Linked DNA regions of Niveibacterium microcysteis. The protein of the gene in region 1 interacts with the protein of each later gene in a pairwise test. Links are inferred from orthologs where the notes say so. Each region holds a gene or a part of one and is shown on either strand. Other genes may lie near its edges. The genes, in order: rlmB, tsaE and JY500_RS11995.

Region 1 (10,230 bases):
TCCCGATGGGTTTGGCTTCCTGAAGCCGGAGGAGGGCGGCGACGACCTCTTCCTCGGCCCGCGCGAGATGAAGGCCGTGCTGCACGGCGACCGCGCCCTGGTGCGGGTCACCGGAGCGGACTGGAAGGGGCGTCGCGAAGCCAAGATCGTCGAAGTGCTTGAGCGCGCTAACGAGCGCCTGGTTGGTCGCGTCGTTGTCGAGCACGGCGTGCACTACGTTGTGGCCGAGAACCGACGCATCAACCAGGAGATCCTGCTCGCGCGCGAGGGGCGTACCAAGCTTCCCGTCGCCGGTCAGGTCGTGACCGTCGAGCTTGTGCAGCAACCGACCAAGAACAGCCAGCCCATCGGCAAGGTGGTCGAGGTGCTGGGGGCGTACGCCGACCCGGGCATGGAAATCGAGATCGCCCTGCGCAAGCACGATCTGCCGTTTGAGTTCTCGAAGGCTGCCAAAGCGCAGACTGCGCGGATTCCCGATACGGTGCGCGAGAGTGATCTGGGCGGTGGCCGCGAGGACTTGCGCGCACTGCCGCTGGTGACGATTGACGGAGAGACCGCAAAGGACTTCGATGACGCAGTGTTCGCCGAACCGGTTGGCAAGGGCTGGCGTTTGGTCGTCGCGATCGCCGATGTGAGCCACTATGTCACCGAGGGCAGCGCGCTCGACAAGGACGCCTACGAACGCGGCAATTCGGTCTACTTCCCGCGCCGGGTCATCCCGATGCTGCCGGAGAAGCTCTCGAACGGCCTGTGCTCGCTGAACCCCAACGTCGATCGCCTGTGCATGGTCTGCGACATGGCGATTTCGGTGACCGGCAAGATTCAGCGCTATCGCTTCTACCCTGCCGTCATGCATTCGAAGGCGCGCCTGACCTACACCAAGGTCGCCGCAGCCCTGTATGACAAGGATGAGGCCACGCGAGCAGAGCTTGCGCCCTTGTTGCCGCATCTGGAGTCGCTCGACGCGGTGTTCCAGATTCTGCTCAAGGCGCGCGCGCGGCGCGGTGCGATCGATTTCGAGACGACCGAGACGCGCATGGTGTTCAACGATCAGGGCAAGATCGAGAAGATCGTGCCGGAGACGCGCAATGACGCGCACCGCCTGATCGAGGAGTGCATGCTCGCAGCCAACGTATGCGCCTCCGAATACCTCGAGTTCAACGAACAGCCGGCGCTGTATCGGATTCACGAGGGGCCGAAGCCGGAGAAGCTGGAAAAGCTGCGGACCTTCCTCGGCGAATTCGGGTTTGATCTGGGCGGTGGCGACGACCCGGCCGCATCTGATTTCGCGCGCCTGATCGACCGTATCAAGACGCGGCCGGATCGCCAGCTGCTGCAGACGGTGATGCTGCGTTCGCTGCGCCAGGCGATGTACAGCCCGGACAACGTCGGCCACTTTGGCCTTGCCTATGACGCATATACCCACTTTACGTCGCCGATTCGTCGCTACCCGGATCTGCTGGTGCATCGCGCCATTAAGGCAGTGATCGCTCGCCAACAGCCGCGCAAGAAGAGCAAAGCGGCGGAAGCGCTCGCCGCGCTGGATCTTGATGAAGTCGGCGCGCATTGCTCGGCAACCGAGCGTCGTGCTGACGAAGCTACGCGCGATGTCGAGGCCTGGCTCAAGTGTTTCTTCATGCAAGACCGGATCGGCGAGCAATTCGAAGGCAGCGTTTCTGCCGCTGTCCCGTTCGGCATTTTCGTGGCGCTCGACGATGTGTTCATCGAAGGCTTGGTGCACATCTCGGATCTGGGTGCCGACTATTTCCACTTCGACGATGCGCGTCACGAACTGGTGGGCGAGCGCACCGGGCAGCGTTTCCGTCTGTCCGATCGCGTGAAGGTGCAACTGGTGCGCGTGGACCTCGAAAGCCGCAAGATCGACTTCCGCCTGGTCGAGGCCACCCCGTCGGCAACCGCGCGTCGCGGCAAGACTGCGCGCGACGCCGCGCGTGGCGATGCACGCGAGAAACCGGTTGTGGCATCGCTGGACGATGACGAAGGTGAGTTCGTGAGCTGGCGCGAGCTTCAGGGGGTGAAGGCCGGCGCCCAGGTGCCGGGCGCGGCCGCAGGTCGCCGCAAGACGGCGGGGCCGGCACGCGAACGCAGCGGTCCGCCACCGGCGGGTGCGAAGAAGGCGGGCGCCAAGCCAGCCAAGAAAGCAGGCGCCGCGCCGCGTAAGGCAACCGGCGGGAAGCCCGCACCGACAGGCAAGAAGCCGGCGCCCAAGGGTGGCCCGCGCAAGAAGGGAGGCCGTCGTGGCTGAAACGCGTTACATCCATGGTTTTCACGCGATTGGCGCCAAGCTGCGGCATGACCCGGAATCGGTGCTCGAAATCTATCTGGACGCCAAACGCGCCGATGCGAGGGCGAAGGACCTTGTGGCGCGCGCTGAACTGGCGGGCGTGCGGCTACATCCGGTGGATGGGCCACGGCTGGATGGCATGGCGGGCACCCACCGCCACCAGGGCGTTGTCGCAAAGATCGACGCGCGGCAGCGCGCGCTGAAAGTCGACGATGTGCTCGAAGGGCTGACGGAACCGGCGCTGCTGCTGGTGCTCGATGGGGTGACTGATCCGCACAACCTTGGCGCTGCGTTGCGTGTGGCAGACGGCGCTGGGGCGCATGCGGTGATTGCGCCGAAGGACCGCTCGGTCGGGCTCAACGCCACGGCGATGAAGGTTGCCAGCGGCGCTGCGGACACCGTGCCCTACATCACCGTGACCAACCTGGCCCGCACGCTGCGCGAGTTGCAGGATGCTGGCGTGTGGTGTGTCGGCGCGGCGGGCGAGGCGGAGAAGGACCTCTACGCCATCGACCAGCGTGGATCGCTCGCCTGGGTGCTGGGTGCTGAGGGTGATGGGCTGCGTCGACTCACGCGCGAAACCTGCGACGAGTTGGCGAAGATACCGATGTACGGCTCGGTCGAGAGCCTCAACGTCTCGGTTGCCAGCGGAATCTGCCTGTTTGAGGCGAGGCGGCAGCGCACGCGTAGCGCCTAAGGCGATTGCTCGGCGGTTCGCCCTCTGCGCAGCGCCAAGTATCGGCTGCGCAAGGGCTGCGGCGACCTCGCGTCGTTAGACGGCGCATTGCCGCGCAGATGTCCGCTTTCGCCGTGTTATGATTCGGCGTGGCGGGTCTCCTCGCATTGCAGCGTGGGAATCTGGTCAGGTCCGGAAGGAAGCAGCCATAACCGCTCCCTGCAAGTGCCGGGGGTCAGGCTCGCCACCCTGACTACGAGAAGGGCGCCGAAGGAAACTTCGGCGCCCTTTGCTTTTTCAGCGCGGTGCGTCCTTACGTCGCGATGCCGACATGCTTGCCGATACCGTGCGCCGGTGAAACGATCGTGTGGATGCGCGGGTCGAGATGCGGCGTCCGGTCTGCTCCGATCGCGCTGGCGCCCTGCATGGCCAGAACCGTTACACCGCCCATGAAGATGGCGAGCCCAAGGCTGCGGCGCGCGCGGCGCAGGGTGTGGCTGCGAGTGATCTGGTTCATGGTGGCCTCCCGTTGCTCTGTTGGTGTTGCCCAGTGTGGTCGTTTGGTTTCGGTAGGGCCAATTGATTAAAGCAACCATTGTCATCAGGTTTGCCTATCGATCGGCTACGCCGCACCGCTCGCGGGGCCCCTCCGACCCTCTGCTAGAATCCCCCGCATGAGTTACTTGGTGCTGGCGCGCAAATGGCGCCCAAAAAGCTTCGACACCCTCGTCGGGCAGGAGCATGTGGTGCGCGCGCTGACGCATGCGCTGGCCACCGGCCGCCTGCACCACGCCTGGCTCTTTACCGGCACGCGAGGGGTCGGCAAGACGACGATCTCGCGCATCCTCGCCAAGGCCTTGAACTGCGAGACCGGGGTGACGGCGACCCCGTGCGGCGTGTGTTCGGCCTGCCAGGAAATCGATGCCGGGCGCTTCGTCGATTACGTCGAGATGGACGCCGCGAGCAACCGTGGCGTGGACGACATGGCCTCGCTGCTGGACAAGGCGGCTTATGCGCCGACCCGCGGTCGCTACAAGGTCTACATGATCGACGAAGTGCACCAGCTCACCGGGCATGCGTTCAACGCGATGCTCAAGACGCTGGAAGAGCCGCCCGCGCACATGAAGTTCATCCTCGCGACCACCGATCCGCAGAAGATTCCGGTGACCGTGCTGTCGCGCTGCCTTCAGTTCAATCTGAAGCAAATGCCGCCGGGGCACATCGTCGATCACCTGTCGCGCATCCTTGAGCAGGAGAACGTGCCCTTCGAGGCCGGCGCCTTGCGCCACCTCGCGCGCGGCGCGAATGGTTCGATGCGTGATGCGCTGTCCTTGCTTGACCAGGCGATCGCGCATGGCGCGGGCCGTGTCGAGGAGCAGGGCGTGCGCGACATGCTGGGCTCGGTTGGCGAGGATCAGCTCTACGCGCTTGTGGAAGGCCTTGCGGCACAAGACCTTCCGGCGATGCTGGCGGTGGCCGACGAGATGCAGGCCCGTAGCCTCAGTTTTGAAGCCGCATTGCAGGCGTTTGCCAGTCTCCTCCACCGCCTTGCGCTGACCCAGTTCGCGCCGCAGGCCATCATGGACCTGCAGGAGCGTGCGCAGCTTGAAGCGTTGGCCGCGCGTTTTGATCCGGAATTCCTGCAGCTGGCCTATCAGATCGCGATTCATGGTCGCGACGATCTTGCGCTGGCGCCGGATCCCTATGCCGGATTCACGATGACACTGCTGCGCCTGCATGCGTTCCGGCCGGAGATGCCGGGCGATGCACGCGGTGCGCAGGGTGGGGCGCCCTCGGGTGGCGGTGCGCCGCGCGCGCGACCAATGCCGGCCGCTCCGCAGGTCGCAACCACTGCGCCACAGACACAGGCTGCACCCGCCGCGGCACCGCACGCGCAAGCGCCGGTGGCGGTGTCGACGCCGCGCGAGCCCGCGCCTGATCCCGAACCAGAGCCTGCTGCGCCAGCGCCGGCTGTCGCTGCACCGCAAAGCGAACCGCCGTTTGATCCAGGTTTTGATGACCGCTACGAACCGGTACTCGAGCCGGATTTCGAACCGCCATTTGATCCACCCTATGTGCAGGCGGAGGCACGTACCGCTGCGCCAGCTGCACGCGAAGCCGCGCAGAAGCCTGTCGACGTGGCGCCTGCGGTTGTCGAACCGGCGAGCTGGAATGGCGCGCTCGACGACTGGCATGGCATGGTTGCCGCGATGCGGCTGGGCGGACTGGTGCGTGAGCTCGCGCAGCAATGCGAGCTGCTGGGTTTCGATGGTTCCTTGGTGCGCTTGCGCCTGCCCGAAACGCACAAACATCTTGCCGCGATGCAGAGCACGCGCGACAAGTTGCAGGACGCGCTAACCGCCTTGTTGGGGCGCGCTGCGCGTCTTGGTATTGAGATTGGCGCCGTTGCCAGTGAAACGCCGGCACAGCGCAACCAGATTGAAAAGCAGCGTCGCCATGCTGATGCCGTGGCGGCGCTGGAGGCCGATCCCTTCGTGCGCGAAGTGATCGAACGATTCGACGCGACGCTTGTGGAAGCGTCGGTAAAACCGCTTTAAGAAGGAGAGCAAGCGATGTTCAAGGGTGGTGGCATGGGCAATCTGGCCGGGCTGATGAAGCAGGCCCAGCAGATGCAGGAAAACATGAAGAAGGCGCAGGAAGCCCTGGCGCTGATCGAGGTCGAGGGTGCGTCGGGTGCCGGTATGGTCAAGGTTCAGATGACCTGCAAGTACGATGTGCGCCGTGTGACGATTGATCCCTCGGTCATGGATGACAAGGAAATGCTTGAAGACCTCGTCGCCGCCGCCATGAACGATGCGGTGCGCAAGGTTGAAGCCACCACGCAGGAGAAGATGGCCGGCTTCACCGCCGGACTCAACCTGCCGCCGGGCATGAAACTGCCCTTCTGAGCCAATGGCGCGCGGTGCTCTGCCAAGTGCGGAGCTACGCGCCTCACAACTGAAGCGACTGCATGCCTGCCGCCCTAGACGAACTGATTGATGCCTTGCGCGTGTTGCCAGGCGTGGGGCCGAAGTCCGCCCAGCGTATGGCCTATCACCTGCTGCAGCGTGATCGTCAGGGCGCAGGGCGTCTCGGTCGGGCGCTGGAAGGCGCGCTTGCGCACATCCGCCATTGCAATCGCTGCAATACCTTCACCGAGGCCGAGGTCTGCGATCGCTGCCTCAATCCTGCGCGCGATCCGCAGCAGCTTTGCGTCGTGGAGATGCCGGCCGACCTCGCGATGATGGAGCAGACCCACGCCTACCGCGGCATGTACTACGTGCTGATGGGGCGCGTCTCACCACTCGACGGTATCGGCGCGCGCGAACTGCGGCTCGACCGCCTGTTGGCGCGAGCGACCGACGGCACCGTGCAGGAAGTGATCCTCGCGACGAACTTCACCAACGAGGGTGAAGCGACTGCGCACTACGTCGGCGAGATGCTGCGCGCGCGCGGGCTGAAGGTCAGCCGCATCGCCCGCGGGCTGCCGGTCGGCGGCGAGCTGGAACACACCGATATCGGAACAATCGCGCAGGCGCTGGTCGAGCGCCGCGCGCTCTGAGGGCTGCAAGCTGGACGAACAACGCTTCCTCGATCTGTTGTTCGGGCGCATCAAGCGCCCGTGGGTGACCACCGTGCTGCTGCTGGCCAACGGTTTGGCATTCGGCTGGCTGATGCTGCGCAGCCACGGCTTGCTGCAGATCGACAGCCGGGTGCTGATTCGCGCCGGCGCACTGTACGGCCCGGCGGCACTGACGGGCCAGACATGGCGTGTCGTCACCGCGCTGTTCCTGCACGGCGGGCTGATGCACATCGCGATGAACATGTTCGCGCTGTGGCAGGTCGGTGCGGTGACCGAGCGACTCTTTGGGCACCGCAACTTCCTGCTGACCTACGCCGGAGCGGGCCTGCTCGGCTCGCTCGCGAGCCTGTGGTGGAAGCCCGCGGTGCTGAGTGTGGGCGCTTCGGGCGCGATCTTCGGTCTCTACGGCGCCTTGCTCGCCTACCTGATTTTTGAACGCCGCGCGGTGCCCGAGGGCTTGCTGCAGGAACTGCGCACCAGCACGGTGGCGTTCATCGGCTTCTCGCTGGTCGCCGGATTCACCTTGCCGGGCATCGACAATGCCGCGCACGTCGGCGGCCTGGTCGGCGGTTTCGTACTCGGTGCGGGCTTTGCTCATCCGCTCGACCAGAAGCCGGGGCTGGGCGTTTGGCTGCGCGGGCTCGCTGGCATCTCGGCGGTATGCGGTGTTGCGCTGGTGCTGTGGGGCGGGGCGCAGCCGGCGGGTGAAGGCTTCCGCCGCATGGCTGCCGAGCAGCATCAGACCCTGCTGTTCGCCGAGGCGGATCAGGAGCTGACACAACACACGGCGACGTTGGTGGCCGGTATGCGGCAGGGCAAGATCACCAGCGCTGAAGCGCTCGAACAGATCGAGGGGGAGCTGCTGCCGGGGCGCGAGCTGCAATTGCGCACTGTGACGGCGCTGCCCGCAGGGGCGCCGAACCGCGAGCTTCTGCTGCATTACGTGCAGGCGCGGCGCAGTGCCGTGGTCGCCCTGGGTCAGGCCTGTACGACAGGAAATCCGCGCTGGTTTGATCTGGCGGTTAACCATTCGCTGCGGGCTGACAACATCATCCTTGCATTGCGTCTGCAGCAGGCCGAAGGCGTCAAGAGCAGGCAGTAAGTTTGCCCGGGGGAGGGCAGCAATGAACACGACGGTGGGCGCTACGGTGAAGTGGGGCGTGCTTGGCGCCGCACGGATCGCCGAACAAGCGTTGATTCCGGCAATCCGGGCTGCGGGTGGGCATGTGGCCGCCCTCGGCTGCCGTGATTTGCAGCGGGGCCAAGCCTATGCGCAGCGCAATGGCATCCCGCACACGATGGGCTATCTCGATCTGGTGCAAAACGCGGATGTCGATGCGGTCTATATCGCCCTGCACAACGCCGCGCATTTGCCCTGGGCGCTTGCCGCCCTGGCTGCGGGAAAGCATGTGCTGTGCGAGAAACCGCTTACGCTTAACGCGCGGCAGGTCGCGCAGTTGCAGGCTGCTCAGCGGATTCACGGCCGCTTTGCGATGGAAGCGTTCATGTATCGCTTCCACCCCGCGATCGAGCAACTCCACGCGCTGGTGCGTGATGGCGCGATCGGCCAGCCGCGCGTGATGCGCGGCGCCTTCGCTTTCGTGCTCGACCGGCCCGAGGATGTGCGCTGGGACCCGGCAATGGGTGGCGGCGCCCTGTACGACGTCGGGTGTTATCCACTCGACCTGATGCGCCAGTTGACCGGTGAGCAACCCGACGTGCTGGCAGCCCAGGCGAGCTACACCGATCGCGGTGTGGACCATGCGCTGAGCGCGCTGCTGCGGTTCGGCGATGCGACGGCGCACATGGACTGCGGCTTCTCGCTGCCTTTTCATCAGGGGTTTGAAGTGCTCGGCGCGCACGGCGCCCTGCGGGTTGATCAGCCCTTCCTGAACAAGGACCGGGATGTCGTGCTGTGGCACGACGCGCACGCGCATCGCTTTCCGCCCACCGATGCGTATGTACGCATGGTGTCCCATTTTCAGCGTGCGATTCGCGTCGAGGAGCCCCTGCGGTATCCGCTTGATGATGCGTTGGCGCAGGCGGAAACGCTCGACCGTGTTTTTCTGGCGATGGAGCCAGCGCCAACCGGCGCAATGTGAGTCGTAGTGCGGGCGCGCTGCTAAGCTGAAAGCAGGCCCAAAACAAGAAAACGAGGGTTGCGATGAAGGCCTTTCCGGCGGTGATGAGTCATCCTGGGGTTCGGCGCTGGGGGCGCCGTGCGGCGATCGCGGTTGTAGCGGTTCTGGTACTCGCCGGGGTCGTGGGGGTGCTGGTGCCGCCCTTCGTGCGCGGCGCGCTGCAGAAGGAATTGGGCGCCGTACTTGACCGGCCGGTCACGGTCGGTGCCGTGCACATCAACCTGCTTCGGCTCTCGGCCGGCATCGATGACCTGAAGGTCGGCGGGCGCCCCGGTGAGCCGCCGCTGCTCGAAATCGGCCGCGCCGAAGCCAATCTGGAAGGCCCCAGTTCCCTGCTGCATCGTGCTGTGGTCGTGCGTTCGCTCAGTATCGAACGGCCGCAGCTGTACGTTGCCCGCGAGGGGGCGAACCGCTACTCGATCAGCGATATTCTCGAACGCCTCGCCAAGCAGCCCAAGAAAGAGGGCGGCGGCGACACGCGCTTTGCGCTCTACAACATCGAAGTCCGCGATGGCGTGCTTCGCTTCAACGACAAGCCTGTTGGCCGCGAGCACCGCATTGAGCGCCTCACGTTTGGCCTGCCGTTCATTTCCAGCATCCCGGCGGATGTCGATATCTTTGCCAGCCCGCACCTGTCGGCGCTGGTGAATGGCACCGCGCTCGAACTCGGCGGCAAGGCGCGCCCCTTCTTGCGCGAGCGGCGTGATGCTGAAATCGAGCTCAAGCTGGCACCGATCGAACTGGCCCCATATCTCGCCTATCTGCCCAAAAAACCGGGGGTTACCCTGGACAAGGGCAAGATCGCGGCCGATCTGCGCCTCCGCTTCGAACAGCCTCTGGGCAAGGCGCCCGCCATTTCGCTGTCGGGCCAGGCCAGCGCGCTGGATTGGCTGGTGCGCGACTCGGACGGCAGCGACATCGCCCACTTCGAGGCGCTGCGTATCGCACTCGCCGACGTTCAGCCGCTGGCGCGTAAGGCGCATGTGCAACAGGTGGAACTGGTCAAACCCGGCATGGCGGTCGAGTTCGATCGCACGAACCGGGTCAAGGCCGTACTGGCGATTCAACGCGAATTGCTGGCCTACGCGGCACCGGCCGATGCGGCGGCGCCTGCCCAGCCGGAAGCCGGCGGCGGCTGGCAGTGGCAGATCGACCGCATCGCGCTGGATCGTGGGCATGTCGATATCTCCAACGTAACCACCGATCCGCCCGTGAAGATGGCTGTTGAAACCCTGGACATCGAACTGAAGGGGCTGTCTTCGGCGCTTGATAAAGCTGCGGCGCTCAAGGTTGCTGCCAAGGGCGACGCGGGTGAATCGATCGGGCTCGATGCGAAGCTTGCGATCAAGCCGCTGCATCTGGCCGGGGTGCTGGACTTCGCTGAGTTTCAACCTGCGCGGGGCTCGCCCTATGTCGCGGCGACGGTGCCTGGATTGGTGATCGATGCCGCCCGTTTCAGCGGCCATGTTCCGTTGGATCTTCAGGTTGGCGAAAGCGGTGTCGGCATCGTGCTGACTGATGCGGA
Region 2 (10,229 bases), 1.9 Mb from region 1 along the record:
CGAAGTATTTCTCAAGTGCCGACCTTGCTACAGCCGAACGAGCAAGCTCAAGCGACAGAGGTATCAGGCGCTCGCCTGTTCCTCTGCGTCCCAACTCCACGAACGACACCATGGTCGCGTCGACTAAAGCGCGAGGAACTGTATCTGAACCACCATGTGGCCAACTGATGCTAAGCGCGCTGTGGTCGGCAAGATCTTGGACCGAAACTTCCTCGGGTGCGCACAGTCGCTTAAGACGAGCGACCCGATTCAGAGCGTCCCGAAAAGTTCGAGCGTGCTGGGCTGCTACAAAAGCGAGAGGCATCACAGCCCCGTCCAGACTCGTTGCGATACGAAGGCCAATGGTCGAGTCTTGGCTAACAGTTTCGATGGCCCGCCACAGGGCGAAAAACTGCGTCGTGGCAATCGGCGCATCGTCCCTCAGCACACTCAGAGGCAGGTTCGCGCGTCGAATAACCTCTGCACGATCAACTCCGGCCCGCTTGAGGCCCTCCCACAGCGTGGCCGGAATCTTCAACTTGTCTGGAGCGGTGCTATTCATTGCCCTTACTTCGCTTGGAAGCCGCCATCTACGTTAAGTATGTGACCGGTGACGAAGCTGGCTTCGTCCGACAGCAACCAGCAGATCGCATTGGCGACTTCTTCAGGGCGGCCCAGTCGATTCATGGGATGCATTGCCGAGATACTCGCCTCATTGTAGTTGGGGTCGCCACCGCCGAGCTGGGCGGCAATGATGTCGGTCTTGATGGCGCCAGGTGCCACGCCGTTGACCCGGATGCCTTGAGTCGCGTGGTCCAGGGCAGACGACTTGGTCATTCCCACCACCGCGTGTTTGGTCGAGGCATATGGCCCCGCCCAGGTGATGCCATTTAGACCAGCGATGGACGCCAAGTTGACGATGGCACCGCCTCCCTGCTTGGTCATCTGAACGAGCTCATGTTTCATGCTGAAGTACACACCCATGACGTTGGTCTCAACCATTGCACGGTAGTTGTCACTGCTCGACTGCACAAGAGTGCCAGTCTCGTTGGACAGACCAGCGTTATTGACCGCCATGTCTAGGCGACCGAACTCAGCCACGATGCCGTCAATCATCGACTTGACCGCAGCCTCATCGGCCACATCGTTCTGAACAAAGCGAACCTGTGCACCGTCGCGGGCCGCGGCGGAAACCTCGGCGACGGCGGCTTGCCCGACGTCCGCACGACGGCCGCTCATGACGACAGTGACGCCTTTGGCGACAAGCTTGAGGGCAACGGCCTTGCCGATGCCGGTGGCGCCGCCAGTAATCAGGGCTACTTGATTGGACATTTCAGACTCCTTTTGGTGGACCGAGAGAAGTTCTCGGGATGTAAGAAGTCTAGGAGCTCAGTGGCGCTATATATATGCCAATCACGCCATACGATATGCCACACGCGCCAATCAGGGTTTGACTACTCGATTGAGGGGAGGACCGAATTTTCCAGGCAAACAGTAGTTCCGAATGTCTGGTTTTGGCTGAATTGGGCAGCGTCAACGACAGACCGGAATGGCCGAAATCGAGCCAAGACATGGTCTAAGTTGGTCGCCGGGAACCGGTCATCCAGGGCAGGCCGGCGATGGAGATTTGGCAGGCGTCGCCAATGGCGGCTATTGGCCGGGAACGGCAGCTCGGTCAGGACCAGCAATGTCGTCCTCGGTTACCGGCATCGACGGTGAAACAGACCGGAATCCGCACCGAGTCCCGAGCTCGGAGTCGGCGCACCCCTCGCACAGTAGAAGGGCTGTACCGAGTAGGCAGAACCTGCGACGCATCAAAACAAGCAGACCAGAGCCAACGAGCGCTTTCAACAGGCGTTCATACTGCTGGAGCCTGCAGGATGCAGCGACCGAAACGCTGCTGAACGCGATGTTGCAGGGACTCTATGTTTCCTATGGTGGCGCTGTGCATCAAGGAATCGTCTCGCCCAGGGGTTTGACTCAGCGTCGAGCCGGCGCAGAGGCCGGAGTAATTGCGACAGCAGAACGCGGTACGAGGCAGCCACCGGAGGCACCGTTGGTGAGATTGCAGTGCCCCGCCGCACAAGGGACCAGGCTGGATTCTCCATTGAGCGGCGCACAGCAGACCTGGTAACGACTAACTTTTTGAGGTAACGACTGTTTTCCTCAAGTAACAACTATGTTTTGCTGACGCACTAGCCGATGAAGGCGACGGTGTTGCGCTGGACCGGCGGGTTCTTTGCGAAGTAGCGCTTGATGCCGCGCAGGATCGCCTCGGCCATCTTGTCCTGGTACGCCTCGTCCTTCAGACGCAATTCTTCTTCCGGGTTCGAGATGAAAGCGGTCTCGACCAGGATGGATGGAATGTCCGGTGCCTTCAGCACCGCGAAGCCTGCCTGTTCGACCTGGCCCTTGTGCAGCTGGTTGATGCCACCGAGTTCGCCCAGCACGGCGCGGCCCAGCTTGGCACTGTCCTGCATCGTGGCGGTCTGCGAGAGGTCGAGCAGGGTGCGGGCGAGCAGGGCGTCCTTGACGCCGAGGTTCACGCCACCGACCAGATCCGCTGCGTTTTCTTTCTGTGCCAGCCAGCGCGCAGCCGTGCTCGATGCACCCTTGTCGGACAGCACGAATACCGAACTGCCGCGCGCATCGGGTTTGATGAAGGCGTCGGCATGGATCGACACGAAGAGATCCGCCTGCACCGCGCGCGCCTTGGCAACGCGCTGGCCGAGCGGTACGAAGAAGTCGCCATCACGCGTCAGCATGCCGCGCAACAGCGGATCGGCATCGATCTTGGCTTTCAGGCGGCGCCCGATTGCCAGCGTGACGTTCTTTTCAAACGTACCCGCCTTGCCGACTGCACCCGGGTCTTCGCCGCCGTGGCCCGGATCGATCGCGATCGTGGCCAGGCGGGTGACCTGTCCCTTGCCGCCGCGGTGCTTGCGGTCGGCAGGGCTGACCTCCTCCTTGTTGTCTTGCTGAGCCGGCTTGACTGGTTCAGCGGCCTGAACCGGTGCGGAGGACGCCGGTTCAGGGGGGGGCTCGGTAGTTTGCCGGCGTCGCCGCCTGGCTGCGCAGTTGGCCGCGTCGGGGACGCGGCTTCGCCACTCGCGGCGACGATCGGATCGGGCTTTTCGATCAGCGCGAGCAGCGGGTCGATCGGCTCGGCCGGGTAGAGGTCCAGCACCAGGCGATGGCCATACTGGCCGACCGGCTCCAGCGTGAACACCTGTGGTTTGACCTCGGCCTTGAGTTCGATGACCAGGCGCACTACGCCGGGGCGGTTGCGACCGGCGCGGATCAGTTTGATGTAGGGGTCGCTATCGGTGATCTTGCCTGGCAGGCTCTGGATCACGCTGTTGAACTCAGCGCCTTCCAGATCGATCACCAGACGTTCCGGATTCTTGACGATCTGATGGCTGTACTTGAGCGTGTCGCGGCCTTCGAGCGTGACGCGTGTGTAGTCCTGCGAAGGCCATACCCGTACGGCCAGGATGCTGGTTTCGGCCGCGAAGCCGACGCGCGAGACGAGCAGCGTCATTGCCGCACCGCCGAACTTCATGAAGCGACGGCGTTGCATCATCGGCACGGCAGCGTGATCCGGTTCAGACACTGGAGGCCTCGCTCGCTGCAGCCGCGCAGGCGCGCGCGACGCCCGTCGCCTTCCGGCTCAAGCTGGACTTCAAGGTCCGCAGCCGGCACAAAGGGCGCCCCTTTGTCCGGCCATTCGACCAGGCATATGCCCTGGCCTCCGAAGTACTCTTCAAGCCCTGCATCGACAAATTCTTCCGGGTCCGTGAACCGATAGAAATCAAAGTGATACAAGTCTAATTTAGAAACAGCATAAGGTTCAATCAAGGTGTACGTCGGACTGCGTACCGCACCACGGTGGCCGAGTGCCTCCAACAGCCCGCGCACCAGGGTGGTTTTGCCCGCGCCGAGATCCCCCAGCAGGTAGATCGTGAGCCCGCCTTCGAGCGCCGGCGCTATCGCGGCACCGAGTGCGCGCGTCGCTGCCTCGTCCGCAAGCAGGCAATCTGCGGCGGGCGAGCGGCTATCATCGGGGGCATGCAGGCGGTCAGACACAATTCTTCTCCGGACGCGGCGCAACTGGCGGCGCAGATCAAGGAATGGGGGCGGGCGCTCGGCTTCTCCGCAGTCGGCATTTCAGGCGTGGACCTGGGTGACGCGGAAGGAGCCCTGGAGGCCTGGCTCGCGGCCGGCTACCACGGCGAGATGAATTATATGGCCCGCCACGGGCTCAAGCGTGCGCGGCCCGCCGAACTCGTGCCCGGCACGCTGTCGGTGGTATCGGTGCGGCTCGATTACTGGCCCGAGGCGCACGACGCCCAGCATCAACTGGCTGATCCGGAGCGCGCCTATGTGTCGCGCTACGCACTGGGTCGCGACTATCACAAGGTGTTGCGCAACCGGCTGCAGAAGCTGGCGGACAGGATCGGTGACGCGATCGGCGAATTCGGCCACCGCGTGTTCGTCGATTCGGCCCCGGTGCTCGAAGTTGCGCTGGCGACCCGCGCAGGCACCGGATGGCGGGGCAAGCACACGCTGCTGCTCGATCGAAATGGTGGCTCGACCTTCTTCCTTGGCGAGCTATTCGTCGACCTCGCGCTGCCAGCCGATGCGCCGATCGCGCCCCACTGCGGCAGCTGCTCGGCCTGTATCGATGCCTGCCCGACCGGGGCGATCGTGGCGCCCTACAAGGTGGACGCGCGGCGCTGCATTTCCTACCTGACGATCGAACTCAAAGGGCCGATTCCCGAAGCGCTGCGTCCGCAGCTGGGCAACCGCATCTATGGTTGCGACGATTGTCAGCTCGTGTGCCCCTGGAACCGTTTTTCGCGCACCACTTCGGAGGCGGATTTCGCGCCGCGCAATGGGCTGGATTCGGCGGCGCTGGTCGAGCTGTTCGCTTGGAGCGCGGAGGATTTCGCGAGCCGCATGGCGGGCAGCGCGATCAACCGGATCGGGCATGAGCGTTGGCTGCGCAACATCGCGGTTGCCCTCGGTAATGCGCCGACGACACCGACCGTGCTGGCGGCGTTGCAGTCGCGCGCGGCGGATCAGTCCGAACTGGTGCGCGAACATGTTGGCTGGGCACTTGCGCAGCACGCTGCGCGCCGCGGGGGCGCGGGGCAAGACATGGAGGCGACAACTTGAAACGACACAACCGGCCCGGCTGGCGCCACTTGGCGCAGTCGGTTTTTGTGCTCTGCGGCCTCGCGGCGAGCGTCGCTTGGGCCGATACGCTCAAACCCTTTACGACCGATGGCTGCTCCAGCTTCCCCGATGGCACCCCGTGGCAACAGACGCTGTGGCTCGACTGCTGCGTGAAGCACGACATCGCCTACTGGATCGGCGGCACCAAGGAAGATCGTGTCGCCGCCGACGAGACCTTGGAGCAATGTGTGGCCGCGGTCGCCGAGCCGGCGATTGCGAAACTGATGCTCGCCGGTGTCCGGGCGGGCGGAACACCGTATTTTCCAACCACCTACCGTTGGGGCTATGGCTGGTCGTATCCGCGCGGCTACGGCGCCCTGAGCCGGGATGATGCCGAGCAGGTCAACGCGCGGCGCCTTGTCGTGCCAATGCTCAACGGCGCGGGCGTCAAGGCGATCCCGGCGCTGCACAAATTGCTCGGCAGCTACGACCTGCTCGCGCCCGCCGAGCGCTGAGTCGGTTTGTCGGCTTAGCGGGCCGGCTTCTCGGCCGCCAGGCGCGCGTAGCTGCTGCCGATGGCGTCCATCATCTCGCCGATTCGCTCGCTGGTTGTCGCGACATGGCGCGCGGCGTTGGCGTCACCGCCGTCAGGCCCGATCGCGGCATCGAAGAAGATCCATTGCTGGCGCGCGAGTTTGAGGCTGTCTGCGACTGCGGGCGAGGTCTGCGGCGCACGGGTCAGTTCGTCCAGGCTGGTGACGAATTCCTTGCGGGTGGTTTCGATGTCCACGCGGCGGCCCTGTGATTTGTCGCCCAGGCGTGTCTGCAGGTAGAGGCGGGCGAGGCGCTGCGCCAGCATGTTGTTGCGGCCAGCCAGGTCCGACAGCCGCCATACAGGGCTTTCTTCCGCACCTTCCAGCTGCATCGCGAGGCGACCGGCGGCAATCGTCAGCTCTTCGGCGCTGAGGATCACGCGCTCGGCGGTGCTCGCAGTCGGGATCGCGGTGATCAGCTGCTTCTGCTCCTGCCAACCGGCTTCCACGCGTTTGAAGGTCGCGGCCGCCGGACCTTGCAGCGGGGTCTGCCGCAAGCTGGCCAGCGTGGCGTCGAAGCGGGTGACGCCCTGTTCGATCTGGCGCTGCGCGGGCTCCGCGTTGAGGTTCAGGCGCAGTTGGAGGTGAAGTTTTGCCAGCCGTTGAGACAGCGAGCGCAGCTCGGCTGCCTGTGCCACCGGCGGTATGGCTGGGGTGCTGCGGGTTTGTGCAAAAGCTTGTGCGGACAGCGGGAGCACGGCGAAGGCGAGTACCGAGAGAAGTCGTTGCATGGCCAGAAAGGCGGTCTTCAATAAACCGTCATTCTGGCGAGTCGAAATGTTGGAATTATTACAATCAACAAAGTTGTAATAGTGGCCAAATGCCGCGCGGGGCAAGGCGCGGCATCGCCCGGCCCCTCAGGGTACTTCGTGCCCCGCACCGGCTTGCCAGATCGCAAACCACGACTGCTCGTCCATCGTCAGCGCGGTCGCAGCAACCGCTGCTGCAATTGCGGGCAGGCGCTGGCTACCCGTAAGCGGAAGTGGCCGCGCCGGGTGGCGAAGGATCCACGCATAGGCGGCGGTTTCCAGCGATACACCGTGTTCGCGCGCGTAGGCATCGAGTGCGCCGCGCACCCGGTGTGCTTCCGGGCTGTCGCCAAAGAGGCGGCCACCGCCCAGCGCAGACCAGATCATCGGCGGCCGGCCCAGGGCGATCGCCTGGTCGAGCGTGCCGTCGTGCAGCGGTTCGCGATGCAAGGGCGAGAGTTCGATCTGGTTTGTGACCAGCGGCACGCGTGCGTTGAGCATCGCGAACTGGGTCGGGGTGAAGTTCGATACGCCAAATGCGCGCACTTTTCCCGACTGCAGCAGGCGATCGAACGCGTCTGCGATTTCGTACGGATCCATCAGCGGGCTTGGCCGATGTATCAACAGCAGGTCGATCCAGTCGCAGCGCAGTTGCTGCAGCGAGGCGTCCACCGAGGCAAAGAGGTGTTCGCGCCCGGTGCGGTAGTGCTTGATCCGGTGCTCGGGCCGGTTCGGCGTGGTCAGCGCGATGCCGGTTTTGGTGACGAGCTCGATCCGGTTGCGCAGGCCGGGTTCAAGCGCCAGCGCTTCGCCGAACAGGGCTTCAACCGTGTAGCCGCCGTAGATGTCGGCATGGTCGAAGGTGGTCACGCCGAGGTCGATACAGCCGCGGATCCAGTCCAGCCGCTGTTGCGCCGACCACTGCCAGTCCGCCATGCGCCAGGCGCCGGCCACGATGCGGGAGAGTTCCGGGCCGTGCTCGGCCAACTGAATGCGAGGGCTGATCATGCTTGGGCTCCGAGCAGGTCGTGAATCGCGCGAACGCCGATCTCGGCGATTGCAATGTCTTCTTCTTGAGATAGACCACTGACGGCGACGCCGCCGACCACCGCGCCACCTACGCGTACCGGCAGGCCGCCGCCCCAGCCGACGTAGCGTGTGTCGTCGTAGTAGCAGAAGTCCCAGCCCTGTTCGTGCGCTGCGCGGCCGACGTCGCCGCTCGGGCTGTCGAGTCGGGCGCTGGTCCAGGCCTTGTTGGTGGCGACGCGGACTGAGGTGGTTTGCGCGCCATCCATGCGTTCGAGGCTGATCAATTCCCCGCGCATGTCGGCCACGGCCATCACCGCGGCACGGCCCCAACGCTGGAGTTCGCTTCGCATTGCGTCGATCGCGGCGCGGGCTTCAAGGAGGCTCAGGGTGGATTCGGTTCTCATCGGAATTTGGTAATGAAGTACGAGATTGCGTACGATGGTGCGAGTCTAGTCGCGATTGTCGCGTCTCGCAACATGGTGCGTTAATGTCGAACCAAAGTACGAATTCGTCGGGGGAAGAGGGCTTTGCAGCACGGCTGCGCGAGCTGATCGGAGATACCCCGGTCGCCGCATTTGCGCGCCGCGTGGGCGTATCCGAAGCCTTGATCCGCAAGTACCTCGCGGGGTCCGAGCCGGGCCTGGCGAAGGCCAACCAGATTGCGCGGGCGGCCAACTGCTCACTCGAATGGCTCGCAACGGGCGCCGGCTACCGCTATCGGCAGGCCGAAGTGGTGGATATGGCGGCGCTTGAGCACGCGGTTCGCCTCACCGTGAAGCAACTTGGGGCGCGCGAAATTTCAGTGACCGACGAAGCGGCCATGAAGCTGATCGTGGCGCTGTACCAGTACCTGCGTACGACCAAGTCGCCGGATGGCGGCTTCGATGTCGCGGCGGCTGAGAGCTTCGCGAGTTACCTCGGTGGAGTCTGTGGCGTGTCGGCCTGAGCGGGCTATGATTCCCGCTTCTCGAACGCTCTGCACAAACGCCCGTGGCCAATAACGACACCCGCCCGATCGGCATCTTCGACTCCGGCGTAGGCGGACTCTCCGTCCTGCGCGAGATCCGTGCCCTGCTGCCGGATGAGACCCTGATCTACTGCGCCGATTCCGGTCACGCACCCTACGGCGATAAACCGCAGCAGGTGATCCGCGAGCGTTCGCTTGAGCTGGCCGAGTTCCTCGTGCGGCATGACGTGAAGGCGCTCGTGATCGCATGCAACACGGCCACCGCGGCAGCCGGTCGTGCGCTGCGCGAGCGCTGGCCTTCGCTGCCGGTGATCGGCATGGAGCCGGCGGTGAAGCCGGCTACGGCAGCAACGCGCAGCGGCACGGTGGGCGTACTCGCCACCGTGGGCACGCTATCGAGCGCGCAGTTTGCGGCCTTGCTGGATACCTTCGGACACGATGTGCGGGTGGTGACGCAACCGGGTGTCGGGCTGGTTGAGGCGGTGGAGCGCGGCGAACTGAGTGCGGACGGCACCCGCCACATGCTCGAAGCACACCTCAAACCGTTGCTGGCCGCCGGCGCCGATGTGATCGTGCTCGGCTGTACGCACTACGTATTCCTGCGTGAGCTGGTCGAGTCGATCGTTGGCCCGCAGGTCAAGGTGATCGACACCGGCGCCGCTGTGGCGCGGCAACTTGCGCGCAAGCTCGATGAAAAAGGCCATCGTGCACCGGCTGGCGAAGCGAAGCCGGTGCGTTTCTGGTGTAGCGGCAACCCCGGCACCGTGGCTCACGCCATCGACGTGCTATGGGGTGAGCACATCTGGCCCGACGCGCTACCCCGGTCTCAAGTCATCACGCCGCACACGCGTTGAAAGCGGTGACCGGCGCTGCGGCGCGCCGGGCAGGCGACTTCGGCGTTGCGCTTGCGGGGGCGAGCTGGATTGCGCAGTCCCGCAGGGCTTCGACAACGACACGTGAAGCACCCGACAGGCGGATCTTCTGACCGCCATGAATGAAGTGATCGCCGGGCATATCCGGGCTGGTGACCCAGATGCTGCCGTGGCTGACCTGCAGCGTCCAGCCGCCTGCTGCGTCAAGTGACAGCAGCTTCCCTTGCGCTAGATCAATTGCGCCGTGTGTTAGATTCACTTTCATCGTCACTTCTCCGTGCATACGCCAACTGTTGATTGATTATTGGCTTTGCCGCGAATGTTTGCGTCGATGATTTCTGACCTCTTTGTGAGCTGAGCTAACATGCAGAAGCCGCCGCGACTGCCGCCACTGAGCGCCCTCCGGATGTTCGAGGCGGCGGCGCGCCACCCGAGTTTCAGTGCCGCAGCCGAAGAGCTGGCGGTGACCCACGGCGCGGTCAGTCAGCAGGTGCGCGCACTCGAAGACTGGCTAGGTGTTCCACTGTTCGAACGCAGCGGGCGCCGCGTCTCGCTGACGCCGGAAGGGGTCAGCTTTGCGGCCGCAGCGAATGAGGCACTGTGTCGCGTTGGCGACGCTGCAGCCAAGCTCAAGCGGCGAACCAACCCGAATCGACTCACGATCACAACGATGCCGTCGTTCGCGGCGCGCTGGCTCGCCCCGCGGATCTCGCGCTTTCTCGATGTCGAGCCGGGCGTCGAGTTCAGCATCATCACCACCGCGCAGGTTCTGGACTTCGCGCGAGACGGCATCGATGTCGCGATCCGCGTCGGCTTTGGGCCCTGCAACGAGCCCAACGCAGTGAGGCTGATGGCTGACACG
Region 3 (10,084 bases), 780 kb from region 1 along the record:
GCTACGCCGTCACGGTCGACCCGCACACGGCCGATGCGCTCAAGGTGGCAGCCGAGCACCGTGAAGCTGGCATCCCGATGGTGGTTCTTGAGACCGCCTTGCCGGCCAAGTTCGAGGAGACCATTCAGGAAGCGCTCGGCCGTCAGCCCGCGCGTCCGGCCGGCTACGAGGGTATTGAAGCGCTGCCGCAGCGTGTTGAGGTGATGGACGCTGACGCCGCTGCGATCAAGGCCTTCATCGCAGCGCATGTGGGCTGATCGCTAACGCGACCGATCATTCGAACGCTTCACAATCGAGAACGGCCGGGGAACTCCGGCCGTTCTTTTTTGTGGAGGCCGCCCAACTAAAGGTAGATCACGGCGGGGAAAACAGTGATTGCCAGAATATAGATCAGCCATTCGATGTTATGGCGACTCAGGAATCCGGTGAAGTGCAGCACCAGTACGATGATGGAGACGATGTAGTAGGCAACAAAGAAGACGGACATCGAGGCGATTCCTGAATCCACCCCTCACGGGACAGACGTGCTCAAAAGGGGCGGCAAAAGTCGATCGGCATATATAGCCTTAAAGCGCCTTTGCGGCAAGCCAGATTGGCATTGCGCTTCAGGCGCGATCTCAGCGCTCGGTGTGCCGCAGAGACAAGTCAATCGCATGGACATCCTTGGTCAGGCGACCGATGGAGATCCGATCCACACCCACCTCGGCAATCGCCCGTACACCCTCAAGGCCGACGCCGCCGCTGGCTTCTAGTTCGGCACGGCCGGCGGTCAGCTTCACTGCCTCGCGCATTTCATCGAGCGACATGTTGTCGAGCAGCACCATCCGGACGCCGGCGTCGATTGCCTCGCGTAGCTCCTTGAGGTTCTCGACTTCGACTTCGATGAAGACATTTGAAGGGGCAATGGCGCGCGCTGCCTCCACCGCTTTTGCGATGCTGCCGGCCGAGATGATGTGGTTTTCCTTGATCAGGATTCCGTCGTACAGACCGACGCGATGGTTGGTGCCGCCGCCGACGGCGACGGCGTACTTCTGCGCGAGACGCAGCCCCGGCAAGGTCTTGCGCGTATCAACAATCTTCGCCTTCGTGCCGGCTACTGCCTCGACGTAAGCGCTGGTCGTGGTTGCCGTTGCCGAGAGCAGTTGCAGGAAGTTCAATGCAGTGCGCTCTGCGGTAAGCAACGATCGCGCTGTGGCCAGCACATCGCAGAGCAATTGGCCCGGTTCGATTCGGTCGCCGTCCTTTGCGTGCCACACGATCGTGCTATCCGGTTCCAGCGCAGCGAAGGTGGCGGAAAACCATTCGGTGCCGCACAGGACTGCGGCTTCGCGGGTAATCACACGGCCGCGTGCATTGCGGTCGGCAGGAATCAGGCGGGCGGTGAGATCGCCGGTGCCAATGTCTTCGGCAAGCGAAGCGGCGACGTTGCGCAGAATTTCGGCGCGGAGTTGTTCAGTGATTTGCATGGCAGGCTTTCAGGCTATCGCGCCCGTCGATCAGGGCGCGGTATTTCGCGGCGTCTCAGCCGCTACATCAAGCCGCTACGGTATACGGCGGCGACGCGGTCGCCAAGGATTATGCGCGATACGAGCCTCCCGTGTGCCTACTTGCGTTGTCTTGAACGATAGTCGCGACGTCCGCCTCGCGTCCTATGCGGCCTTGGCGAATGGACGATTCTGGCCGAGCACGGCGGCAAAGGTGTGGGTGTCCACATTGCCGCCAGTGATGACGATTCCCGCCCTGCGACCGCGAAGGGCGGGGCGCTCTTGAAGCGCTGCGGCAAGCGACGCCGCGCCAGCACCCTCGGCGACGTTGTGGGTGGTCGCAAAGAGCAGGCGCATCGCGTTCGCGATTTCATCGTCCGTCACCATGACGAAGCGACTGGCACCGCGACGAATCATTGCGAGTGCGGCGGGGTCCGTCCTCCGGCATGCCAGGCCATCGGCCAACAGCGTGTCGGCCGGCGCTTCGGTCTCGATGCCACTTGCAAAGGCCCGCGCGTAGGCAGGGGCATGCGCCGACACCACGCCAACGATCTCGGTATGCAGCCCGAGCGCATCGCGGGCTGCAATCATGCCGCAAAGGCCCGATCCCATGCCCACCGGCACGTACACGATATCGAGCGGGCTGGCGCTGGAGAGGAACTCCAACGCATAGGTGGCGACACCGGCGATCAGCGCCTCATGGAATGCAGGCACCTGGTGCCAACCGTGCGTTTGCGCCAGACGGCTTGCATGCTCGCGCGCAGCCTGGAAATCGTCACCGTATTCGACCACCGAGGCGCCCAGCGCGCGCATCGCTGCGTTCTTCTCGCTGCTGTTGCCGTGTGGCACCACGACCGTGACGTCAAAGCCGTGCAAAGCGCCGGCCATGGCGACCGACTGGCCGTGATTCCCCCGTGTGGCGCACACCACTTGCCGTGGTCCTGCTTGGCCCGCAAGTCGGCCAAAGTAGTTCAGGCCGCCGCGTATCTTGAAGGCACCCGTCGGTGCGTGGTTTTCGTGCTTGACCAATGTCTCGCAAGCGAGCGCCTCACACAGCATGGGCCAGCGGTACTGGGGCGTTGCCGGCACGAGCGGGCGCACATGGCTCATGGCTTGAAGGATGTCTTCGCGCGAAATCCGCATCGTCGTCTCCGCTTGTGGCGATTGGTGATGCGTGGCATTTTGTAGGCACATTTATTCGGATTGTGTGCATGACAACTTGGCTGCCCCGCGTCGCGGGCCTCGATGGTCCGGTCTACCGCGCGATCGTGGATCAACTCGCTGACGCAATTCGGCGAGGCACCCTGAAGGCCGGCGACCGCCTTCCAACGCATCGTCTGATGGCGGATCTACTGGGCATCAACGTCAGCACGGTGACGCGCGCCTACCGTGAGGCCGAACGGCGGCGCCTGATCGGCGGTGAGGTGGGGCGCGGCACGTTCGTGCTCGGCGGCGCGGCAGAGGCACGCCTATTCGCGTTCGCCGACCGACCGCAGGATTCGCTGATCGACCTATCGACCAACACGCCACCCAAGCTGGTGGGCGATGACGGCCTCGCAAAGGCTGTTGCAGCTTTGTTAGAAGAGGGCGAGCTCGAGCGCTTTGCCGACTATCCGACGCCGGGCGATCTTCATCTGCACCGCTTGGCCGCCGAGAGTTGGCTTGTCCAGCACGGCGTGAATTGCGTGGCGGAGCGCATCGTCCTCTGTGCCGGCGCGCAGCACGCGATGGAAGCGGCGCTTGCTGCGGCCGGCGCTACGGTCGTGGGGTGCGAGAGCCTTTGCTGGCCTGGCTTGAAGGCGATTGCGCGCAGCCGTGGATTACGGCTTCATGCGCTGCCGATTGATCGCGATGGCATCCTGCCGGATGCGCTTGAACGTGCTGCCTTGCAGGGGCTGAAATGCCTGGTCTGCATGCCGACCTTGCACAACCCCACCGCGCGCACATGGAGCATCGAAAGGCGTGAGGCGATTGTTGCCGTCGCGCGGCGTCATGATCTGATGCTGATCGAGGAAGATGTGTATGGCGCCCTGATGCCGAATTCGCCAACATCGTTGGCCAGCCTCGCGCCGGAGCGAGTCTGTCATGTTAGTGGCTTGTCCAAGACAGTGGCGCCTGGCCTGCGGCTTGGCTACCTCGTGCTGCCTCCAGCGCTTCACGGACGCCAGGAGGCGCTCGAGCACCATACGCACTGGTATGTCTCACCGCTTGGAGCGGAAATCGCCAGACGTTGGATCGTGGGCGGGGCCGCAAAGGGCCGCCTGATGCGCCAGCGGCGCGAATTGGCGGCACGCTGGAAGCTGACGCAAGCGGCCCTCGCTGATTACGAGCTCGAAGGGGCGACGGTGTCACCGCATCTGTGGCTACCGCTGGCGCGCGGTCGTGATCCGCAGCGCGTTGCGGAGGTCGCGAGGCGTGAGGGTGTCGCGGTGGTGCCCTCAGAGACCTTTGCGGCTGCGACCCATGCCGAGCCCGCCGGTATCCGCGTCTCGCTTGGGGCAGCAAGTAGTCGAAGCCGTTTGCAGGAAGCCCTGAACCGGCTTGCGCCGGTGCTCCAACGTTCGGCGTTGCTGCGTTAGCTGCTGCGCGTGCTGTCGTATGCGATGAGCAAGCCCGAGGCGCCGATTACGAGCATGCCCGCGATCGTGGCAGCAGACGGCGTGTTGCCGAAAACCAGCCAACCGAGCAGGGCGGCCCAGATCAACTGCGTGTAGATCAGCGGCGACAGCAGTGAGGCTGGCGCTTCGCGAAACGCGCGCGTGAGCAGGTAGTGACCGGTCCCACCAAACAGGCCGAGGGCGACGATCATGCCGCCGTCCAGCCAACCGGGCCAGCTAAGCGGGCCGATCAAGGGCTGCGCCAGCGAGAGGCTGACGGTGCCAGCGAGCGCGGTGTAGTAAAGCATTGTGACGGGATGGCTGACGTGGCTCAGTGTGCGAGTCATCAACTGGTAGCCGGCGTAGGCGACGGCGGCCGCCAGCGCGCACGCGACACCCACCGGATCGAGCCCGCTGCCCGGTCGCGTCAGCATGACAACGCCGGTGAATCCGAGCAGCACGGCGGTCCAACGCAGCTTTCCGATGTGCTCGCCGAGAATTGGCCGTGCGAGCAGCGCGACCAGAAGGGGCGATGCGAAGAGTAGGGCAGTGGCTTCGGCCAGCGGCATGCGCTTGAAGGCAGCCATTGCAAGGACGGTTACGGCGACCAGGCTCAGGCCACGTACGCTCTGCAGTACTGGGCGTTCGGTCGCCAACAGTCGCCCTCGCCAGGTCGGTGCTAGGAAGGCGGTCATCAGCACGAAATGCACCACATAACGCCCCCAGGCGAGCATGGCGACCGGCCAGTGCTGCGACAGGTGCTTGGCCGTAGCGTCAAGACAGGCAAAGAGCACCACTGCGACGCAGAAGAGTACGACGCCGCGTATCGGGCGAGGAGCGCTCTGCTTACCCATTGCGTCGTCCCGCAAATCGCGGTCGCGAGCACCTCATGCAGACTCGCTGGTCCAGGCGTTTCTGATGCGACGTGCTGCGTCGATCACTTCGCTGGCGCGCAGCCCGACCGGACCGACGCCGTTTGCGACCAGTGCGTCCGCCGCGGCGCCATGCAGATGCACCGCAGCCTCAAGCGCCATCGGCGCGGGCCATTGCTGGGCCAGCAGGCTTGCAGCGAAGCCGGTGAGGGCGTCCCCCATGCCTGCCACGGCCATGCCTGGATTTCCGCTGGTGTTGATCGCCCAGGCGCCGTCGGGGTGTGCCACGACGGTACCGCAACCTTTGAGCGCAACGTGTGCGCGGTAACGCCGCGCGAGCGCCTTGGCGGTCGCGACGCGGTCCGCCTGGATGGCGGCGGTTGTCGATTGAAGCAGGCGCGCCGCTTCGGCTGGGTGCGGGGTCATCAAAGTATCGTGCGGACGGGCGAGCAGAAGCGTTTCCAGGTCGGGATCGGTGCCAATCAGATTGAGTGCGTCCGCATCCAGCACGAGAGGGCCTGCAAACGCCAGGCAGCGCTTTAGCAGCGCGCGTGCTGGCTCGTGTTGTCCCAGGCCGGGGCCCACCGCCAAGACGGAAGCCAATGAAGGCACTTCGTCGGCACGGCGCATCATCAGCTCGACGGCGCTGGGATCCAGCGCCGGTGCGTCGGCCGCCAGGCATCCGACGAACACCCGCCCGGCACCGAGCGCCAGGGCAGCGCGGCCGGCGATCCAGGCTGCGCCAACCATGCCGCTCGCGCCGCCGACAATGCCGACGTCGCCATAGAGCCCTTTGTGGCTGTTGCGAGGGCGCGGCGTGAGGAGGGTCTCGAAGTTGCTGCGGGTGATCAGGCGACCGGCGCCATCGTGCTGGTCCACCGTGACGTCCAGCGTTGCCAGATGGAGCCGACCGCAATGGTCAGGCCCGTCCAGCGTCATCAAACCCGGCTTCCAGGCGATGAAGCTCAAGGTGTCGGTTGCGCGCACCGCGCATCCCAGTGCACGGCCAGTATCGGCATCGATGCCGCTTGCAATATCGAGCGACAGGCGGCGGCACTTGAGCGCGTTGAAGCGTTCGACCCATTCGGCGACCTGGCCAGTCAGCGGGCGCGTTAATCCAATACCAAATAGCGCGTCGACGGCCAGCACCCAGCCGTCGGACTTGAACTCTCGTGCCAGCGCGCCGTCGCCCTGTAGCCACGCTGCCATTGCAGCGGCGGCATCGGGAGGCAGGCGGTCGGCATCGCCGAGAAAGGCGACGACGACCTCACGACCTCGTTGTCTCAGTTCGCTTGCGAGAACCAGACCATCGCCGCCATTGTTGCCAGGGCCGGCCAGAATCAGGATCGGCCCCGGGGGAAGATGGAACTGCTCGACGAGTCGGGCAGCAGCGTGGCCGGCGCGCTGCATCAGCGTGGGCGCTGCGTCCTTGTAGACCGACTCCACCGAACGTATTGCGGCGGTCGAAAGTATCCAGTTCGCGATTGTGGCAGTCACGCGCCATTCCTCCGTGAGTACCGCCATTCTAGGGGGTCGGCAAGCGGGACGCTCAGAAACGAAAACCCCGGCTCGAGGCCGGGGTTGTACAGCTGATCGCCTTGGCCCGAAGGCCCAATGAATCAGTGCGCAGCAATCGCCGAGACAGGCGCGTTGAACCACATCGCGCCGCGCGACGGATCAAGGCGCTGCGCTTCGCCGTAGGCTTCGTTGGCCTGGGCGTAGCTGCGCAGCTTGCGGTAGCAATAGCCGAGGCCTTGCCAAGCTTCGGTGCGATCCGGAACGAAACTCAGGACGGTGCGGAAAGCTTCCACTGCTTCCTCGAAGCGGCCTGTGCGGGCGTGGTCAACCGCGGCGGCGAAATGGCTGTCGGCGTTGACCGTGGCACCTGCGGCGTGGCGGAAACGAAGGCTGATTTCGTTGTTCATGTTCAAAGTTCCTTGGTGTGGATTCCGGTGCCGGTGCGTACCGTCTGATGCGGTGTTTGCTTTCCGGCGGGGTTGAATGAAGTGTAGGTTCGGGGGCCGAGCCACACCAATTCAGGAATTCAATCTGACCAATAGCGGAACTCGCGCTGTCCAGGCAGCGAGCGCGCAAGCGGGCATGCGAACAGCCCTCCGGCGGGTAAGCGCCAAGAGGGTTATCGGGTACGCAGAGGAAATGCGCGTCGTCGAGCCGGCGACGAGGTGGCGCGGACCATAAGGTCCGCGCAAGCACGGCAGCTCATCGACTGCCGGGCGGGGTAGGTCAGCGACGCGGGCCGTTCTGGCCAGGCGCGGCGCCCATTGCGGGACCACGCTCGTCTTTGTGGCGGAACGTGATCCGCCCCTTGGTCAGGTCATACGGCGACATTTCCAGCGTCACTTTGTCGCCGGCGAGGATACGGATGCGGTGCTTGCGCATCTTGCCGGAGGCGTAGGCGATCACGCCGATGCCATTGTCGAGAATCACCTTGAAGCGCGTATCGGGCATCACTTCTTCGATGACACCGTTCATTTCCAGCAGTTCTTCCTTCGCCATTCATGGCTCCTGTCCGATGCAGACCCGGACGTCTGCGTGTTTATTGGGGCGGCAACAAAAAAGCCCGGGCGAACCGGGCTTTTCGCAAGCATCAGCCCGTGGCTGATTACTCGGGGCGGATGTTCGACGCTTGCTTGCCCTTCGGGCCGGTCGTGACATCAAAGTTCACGCGCTGGCCTTCGGCGAGCGTGCGGAAACCCTTGGTCTGGATTGCGGAGAAGTGCGCGAACAGATCGTCGCCGCCCTCATCCGGGGTGATGAAGCCGAAGCCTTTGGATTCGTTGAACCACTTAACGGTACCGGTAGCCATGTATCTAGCGTCCTGATGAAAAAATTTGGGTATTCGCCTTACCCGGAAAAATTGAAAATCAAGACGGAAGTGATCGAGAACCGGAGAACCGCACGCAGAACTGCTGCGGGGCCTAGCTACTGCAACTGCACACTGCTTGAAATTCGGCGAACCGGTAGTGTGTATCCGCTTTCCGGATTTGGCAAGGATTATTTTTCCTTCAACGCATCACTCGCACCAACAATCCAACCCTCCACAGGGTCGAAGTTGCGCGGCAATCCATAGTTATCGGCTCGCGCCGACCACGCGGCGGCCGCTTGGGTGAGTGCGAGCAGGGCATCGAGCAGGTCCCCACTGCCGTCCGAACATGCCTCGACTTTTATTTCATCTGGCAAGCGAACAGTCAGGCCGGGCGTCAGTTGGCCGCCGGACAGGGCTGCCACGATCTCGCGCCGGACCCGCTCGCGCTCAGGCGTTTGCTTGGTGCGCTCGTCGCTCTTGTAGGACGCACCGCTCACCTTGCGCGCCACCAAGGCGGGGTAAGCCTCTACGGCGATACGCAGCGGGTCGGCCTGGCACATGCCTGCAATGGTGACACCGGCCGCGAGCAGTCGCGTGGCACCTTCAAGAAACATCATGCCGACGGGCGGATTCACAAGTTTGAACGGGCTGTGGCTGCGGGCCGGGATATCGGTGGCGCGATGTGGATAGCGCGCGCCGTAGGGGCGTTCCGTGCGATCAGCGTCGAGTGCTGACTTGAACGCCTGCTTGCCGAGCGCGGCACAGTGGGCGACCAATTCTGGCCAGTGATCGGGCCAGCCCAGCTTGCTCACGCCGTCACGTGGCAGTCCAAACGGGAAATCGAAGGCCCCAAGCCAGGGGCCGGGCGCGCGCAGCAGTTGCTCGAAGCCGGGCCATGCCTCGTGACGGGCGAGCGCTTCGCATACGAGCGTGCCGCCTTCAAGTTGCCCGTGCGCCACGGTAATTGGCTTGCGCCGCGAAGGTGCGGAGGTGAAGTCGACCCCGAGGAGCTTCATCGGTGACGCGCGTCCGCGGCAGCGAAGAAGCACTGATGCGCACGCGAAACGGTTTCGCAGTGGATCGCAACCGTGTCACCGATATCGTTTGCGTAGCCGCCGGCCATGGCGATGGCGAGCGGAACATGATGCGCGAGACAGGCATCGAACACCGCCTGGTCCCTTGCAGCAAGGCCGTCGCGGCTCAGCGCCAGCCGACCAAGGCGATCGCCCTCGAAGGGGTCGGCACCTGCAAGATAGATCACAAGCTGAGGCCGTGACCGGTCGAACGTCGTCTCCAACCCATGCACCAGCGCGGCCAGGTAATCGGCATCGCCGGTGCCGTCTGGCAACTCAATATCGAGATCGCTCGTCTGTTTGCGGAAGGGGAAGTTCTTTGCCCCATGCATGCTGAAGGTGAAGGCGCGCGGATCACCCGCGAGGATTGCGGCGGTGCCGTCGCCCTGGTGGACGTCGCAGTCGATGATCGCAACGCGCGATAGGTGGCCTTCTGCCAGCATGCAGCGCGCTGCGACGGCGGCATCGTTGAACACGCAGAAGCCCGATCCGAAATCCGCATGTGCGTGATGAGTGCCGCCGGCAAGGTTGGCAGAGCATCCATCCGCAAGTGCGCTGCGGCACGCCGCAATCGTTGCGCCGGTGGAACGGCGTGAGCGCTCAACCATTTCGGGCGACCACGGAAAGCCGATGCGACGAATCTCGTCGGCCGCCAACTCGCCGCAGACAACCCGGCGGACATAGTCGGCGGTGTGGGCCATTTGCAAGGTCTCGTCGTCGGCGGCGTCCGGTATGCAGAAGTCGCTTGCCGCAAAGCGGCCGGTGGCCAGCAAGGCTTCGCGCAGCATCCGGTATTTCGCCATCGGAAACCGGTGCCCCTCGGGCAAGGGCAGTACGAACTCGTCGGCGTAGTAAAGCTTCATCGTTGAGCTTGCGGCGTGGCGTCGTCGCCTTGCGGCCGAGCGATCAATCGCTGCCCTGATTGAAGACTGGCGCCTGGTAGCCAATCTTTCGCAGCCCTTCGCTGAGCGCGCGAGAGAGCTTCTTTCCCTCGGGGGTGCGGCGGAAGGCAACGTGAAGGCTCTTGAGCTCGAGCAGGCGGGAGTTCATCACGAGCTGCCCGCGCATACCAACGAGCCGGTGGTCGTTGCCCATCAGATTGGCGAAGACTTTCGAGTCGATCACGGCAAGGTCGATGCGGCCCGCAGCGAGCTTCATCAGGTTGCTGACGTCGTCGAGGGTGCTGTCCGAATTCTGTTCGCCGCTCGCGATCCGTCGGTCCAGGGCGGTG

Evidence for each region.
Region 2: the proteins of rlmB (region 1) and tsaE interact in binary tests that used the Escherichia coli proteins (3 or more experiments, as listed by UniProt). The link is inferred for Niveibacterium microcysteis from one-to-one orthologs.
Region 3: the proteins of rlmB (region 1) and JY500_RS11995 interact in binary tests that used the Escherichia coli proteins (3 or more experiments, as listed by UniProt). The link is inferred for Niveibacterium microcysteis from one-to-one orthologs.

The regions. Positions count from the first base shown.
Region 1 is NZ_CP071060.1:3,411,471-3,421,700, reverse strand. What follows is about bases 1,131-4,130. They hold rlmB (23S rRNA (guanosine(2251)-2'-O)-methyltransferase RlmB), read left to right. Parts: upstream 1,131-2,258; coding sequence 2,259-3,002; downstream 3,003-4,130. Other genes in these bases: dnaX (DNA polymerase III subunit gamma/tau), read left to right, coding at 3,656-4,130; JY500_RS15515 (hypothetical protein), read right to left, coding at 3,295-3,498; rnr (ribonuclease R), read left to right, coding at 1,131-2,266. In the rest of the region: more of rnr, read left to right, coding at 1-1,130; more of dnaX, read left to right, coding at 4,131-5,539; JY500_RS15505 (YbaB/EbfC family nucleoid-associated protein), read left to right, coding at 5,555-5,890; recombination mediator RecR, read left to right, coding at 5,953-6,543; JY500_RS15495 (rhomboid family intramembrane serine protease), read left to right, coding at 6,608-7,666; JY500_RS15490 (Gfo/Idh/MocA family protein), read left to right, coding at 7,689-8,666; JY500_RS15485 (DUF748 domain-containing protein), read left to right, coding at 8,729-10,230. UniProt on the Escherichia coli protein: Specifically methylates the ribose of guanosine 2251 in 23S rRNA.
Region 2 is NZ_CP071060.1:1,529,673-1,539,901, forward strand. What follows is about bases 2,313-5,311. They hold tsaE (tRNA (adenosine(37)-N6)-threonylcarbamoyltransferase complex ATPase subunit type 1 TsaE), read right to left. Parts: upstream 4,066-5,311; coding sequence 3,559-4,065; downstream 2,313-3,558. Other genes in these bases: JY500_RS07050 (N-acetylmuramoyl-L-alanine amidase), read right to left, coding at 2,313-2,888; JY500_RS07055 (AMIN domain-containing protein), read right to left, coding at 2,780-3,562; queG (tRNA epoxyqueuosine(34) reductase QueG), read left to right, coding at 4,048-5,157; JY500_RS07070 (hypothetical protein), read left to right, coding at 5,154-5,311. In the rest of the region: JY500_RS07040 (AraC family transcriptional regulator), read right to left, coding at 1-541; JY500_RS07045 (glucose 1-dehydrogenase), read right to left, coding at 547-1,311; more of JY500_RS07050, read right to left, coding at 2,175-2,312; more of JY500_RS07070, read left to right, coding at 5,312-5,672; JY500_RS07075 (type IV pili methyl-accepting chemotaxis transducer N-terminal domain-containing protein), read right to left, coding at 5,687-6,586; JY500_RS07080 (aldo/keto reductase), read right to left, coding at 6,608-7,507; JY500_RS07085 (GlcG/HbpS family heme-binding protein), read right to left, coding at 7,504-7,932; JY500_RS07090 (helix-turn-helix domain-containing protein), read left to right, coding at 8,016-8,474; murI (glutamate racemase), read left to right, coding at 8,519-9,349; JY500_RS07100 (DUF2917 domain-containing protein), read right to left, coding at 9,330-9,632; transcriptional regulator GcvA, read left to right, coding at 9,732-10,229. UniProt on the Escherichia coli protein: Required for the formation of a threonylcarbamoyl group on adenosine at position 37 (t(6)A37) in tRNAs that read codons beginning with adenine.
Region 3 is NZ_CP071060.1:2,637,048-2,647,131, reverse strand. The notes cover bases 4,210-7,063. They hold JY500_RS11995 (NAD(P)H-hydrate dehydratase), read right to left. Parts: upstream 6,451-7,063; coding sequence 4,969-6,450; downstream 4,210-4,968. Other genes in these bases: JY500_RS11990 (tetratricopeptide repeat protein), read right to left, coding at 6,573-6,878; JY500_RS12000 (DMT family transporter), read right to left, coding at 4,210-4,935. Outside these bases: thrC (threonine synthase), read left to right, coding at 1-257; JY500_RS12020 (hypothetical protein), read right to left, coding at 344-487; nadC (carboxylating nicotinate-nucleotide diphosphorylase), read right to left, coding at 618-1,466; JY500_RS12010 (threonine dehydratase), read right to left, coding at 1,650-2,627; JY500_RS12005 (aminotransferase-like domain-containing protein), read left to right, coding at 2,696-4,063; more of JY500_RS12000, read right to left, coding at 4,060-4,209; infA (translation initiation factor IF-1), read right to left, coding at 7,198-7,470; JY500_RS11980 (cold-shock protein), read right to left, coding at 7,577-7,780; JY500_RS11975 (DUF429 domain-containing protein), read right to left, coding at 7,969-8,796; JY500_RS11970 (histone deacetylase family protein), read right to left, coding at 8,793-9,716; JY500_RS11965 (substrate-binding periplasmic protein), read right to left, coding at 9,760-10,084. UniProt on the Escherichia coli protein: Bifunctional enzyme that catalyzes the epimerization of the S- and R-forms of NAD(P)HX and the dehydration of the S-form of NAD(P)HX at the expense of ADP, which is converted to AMP.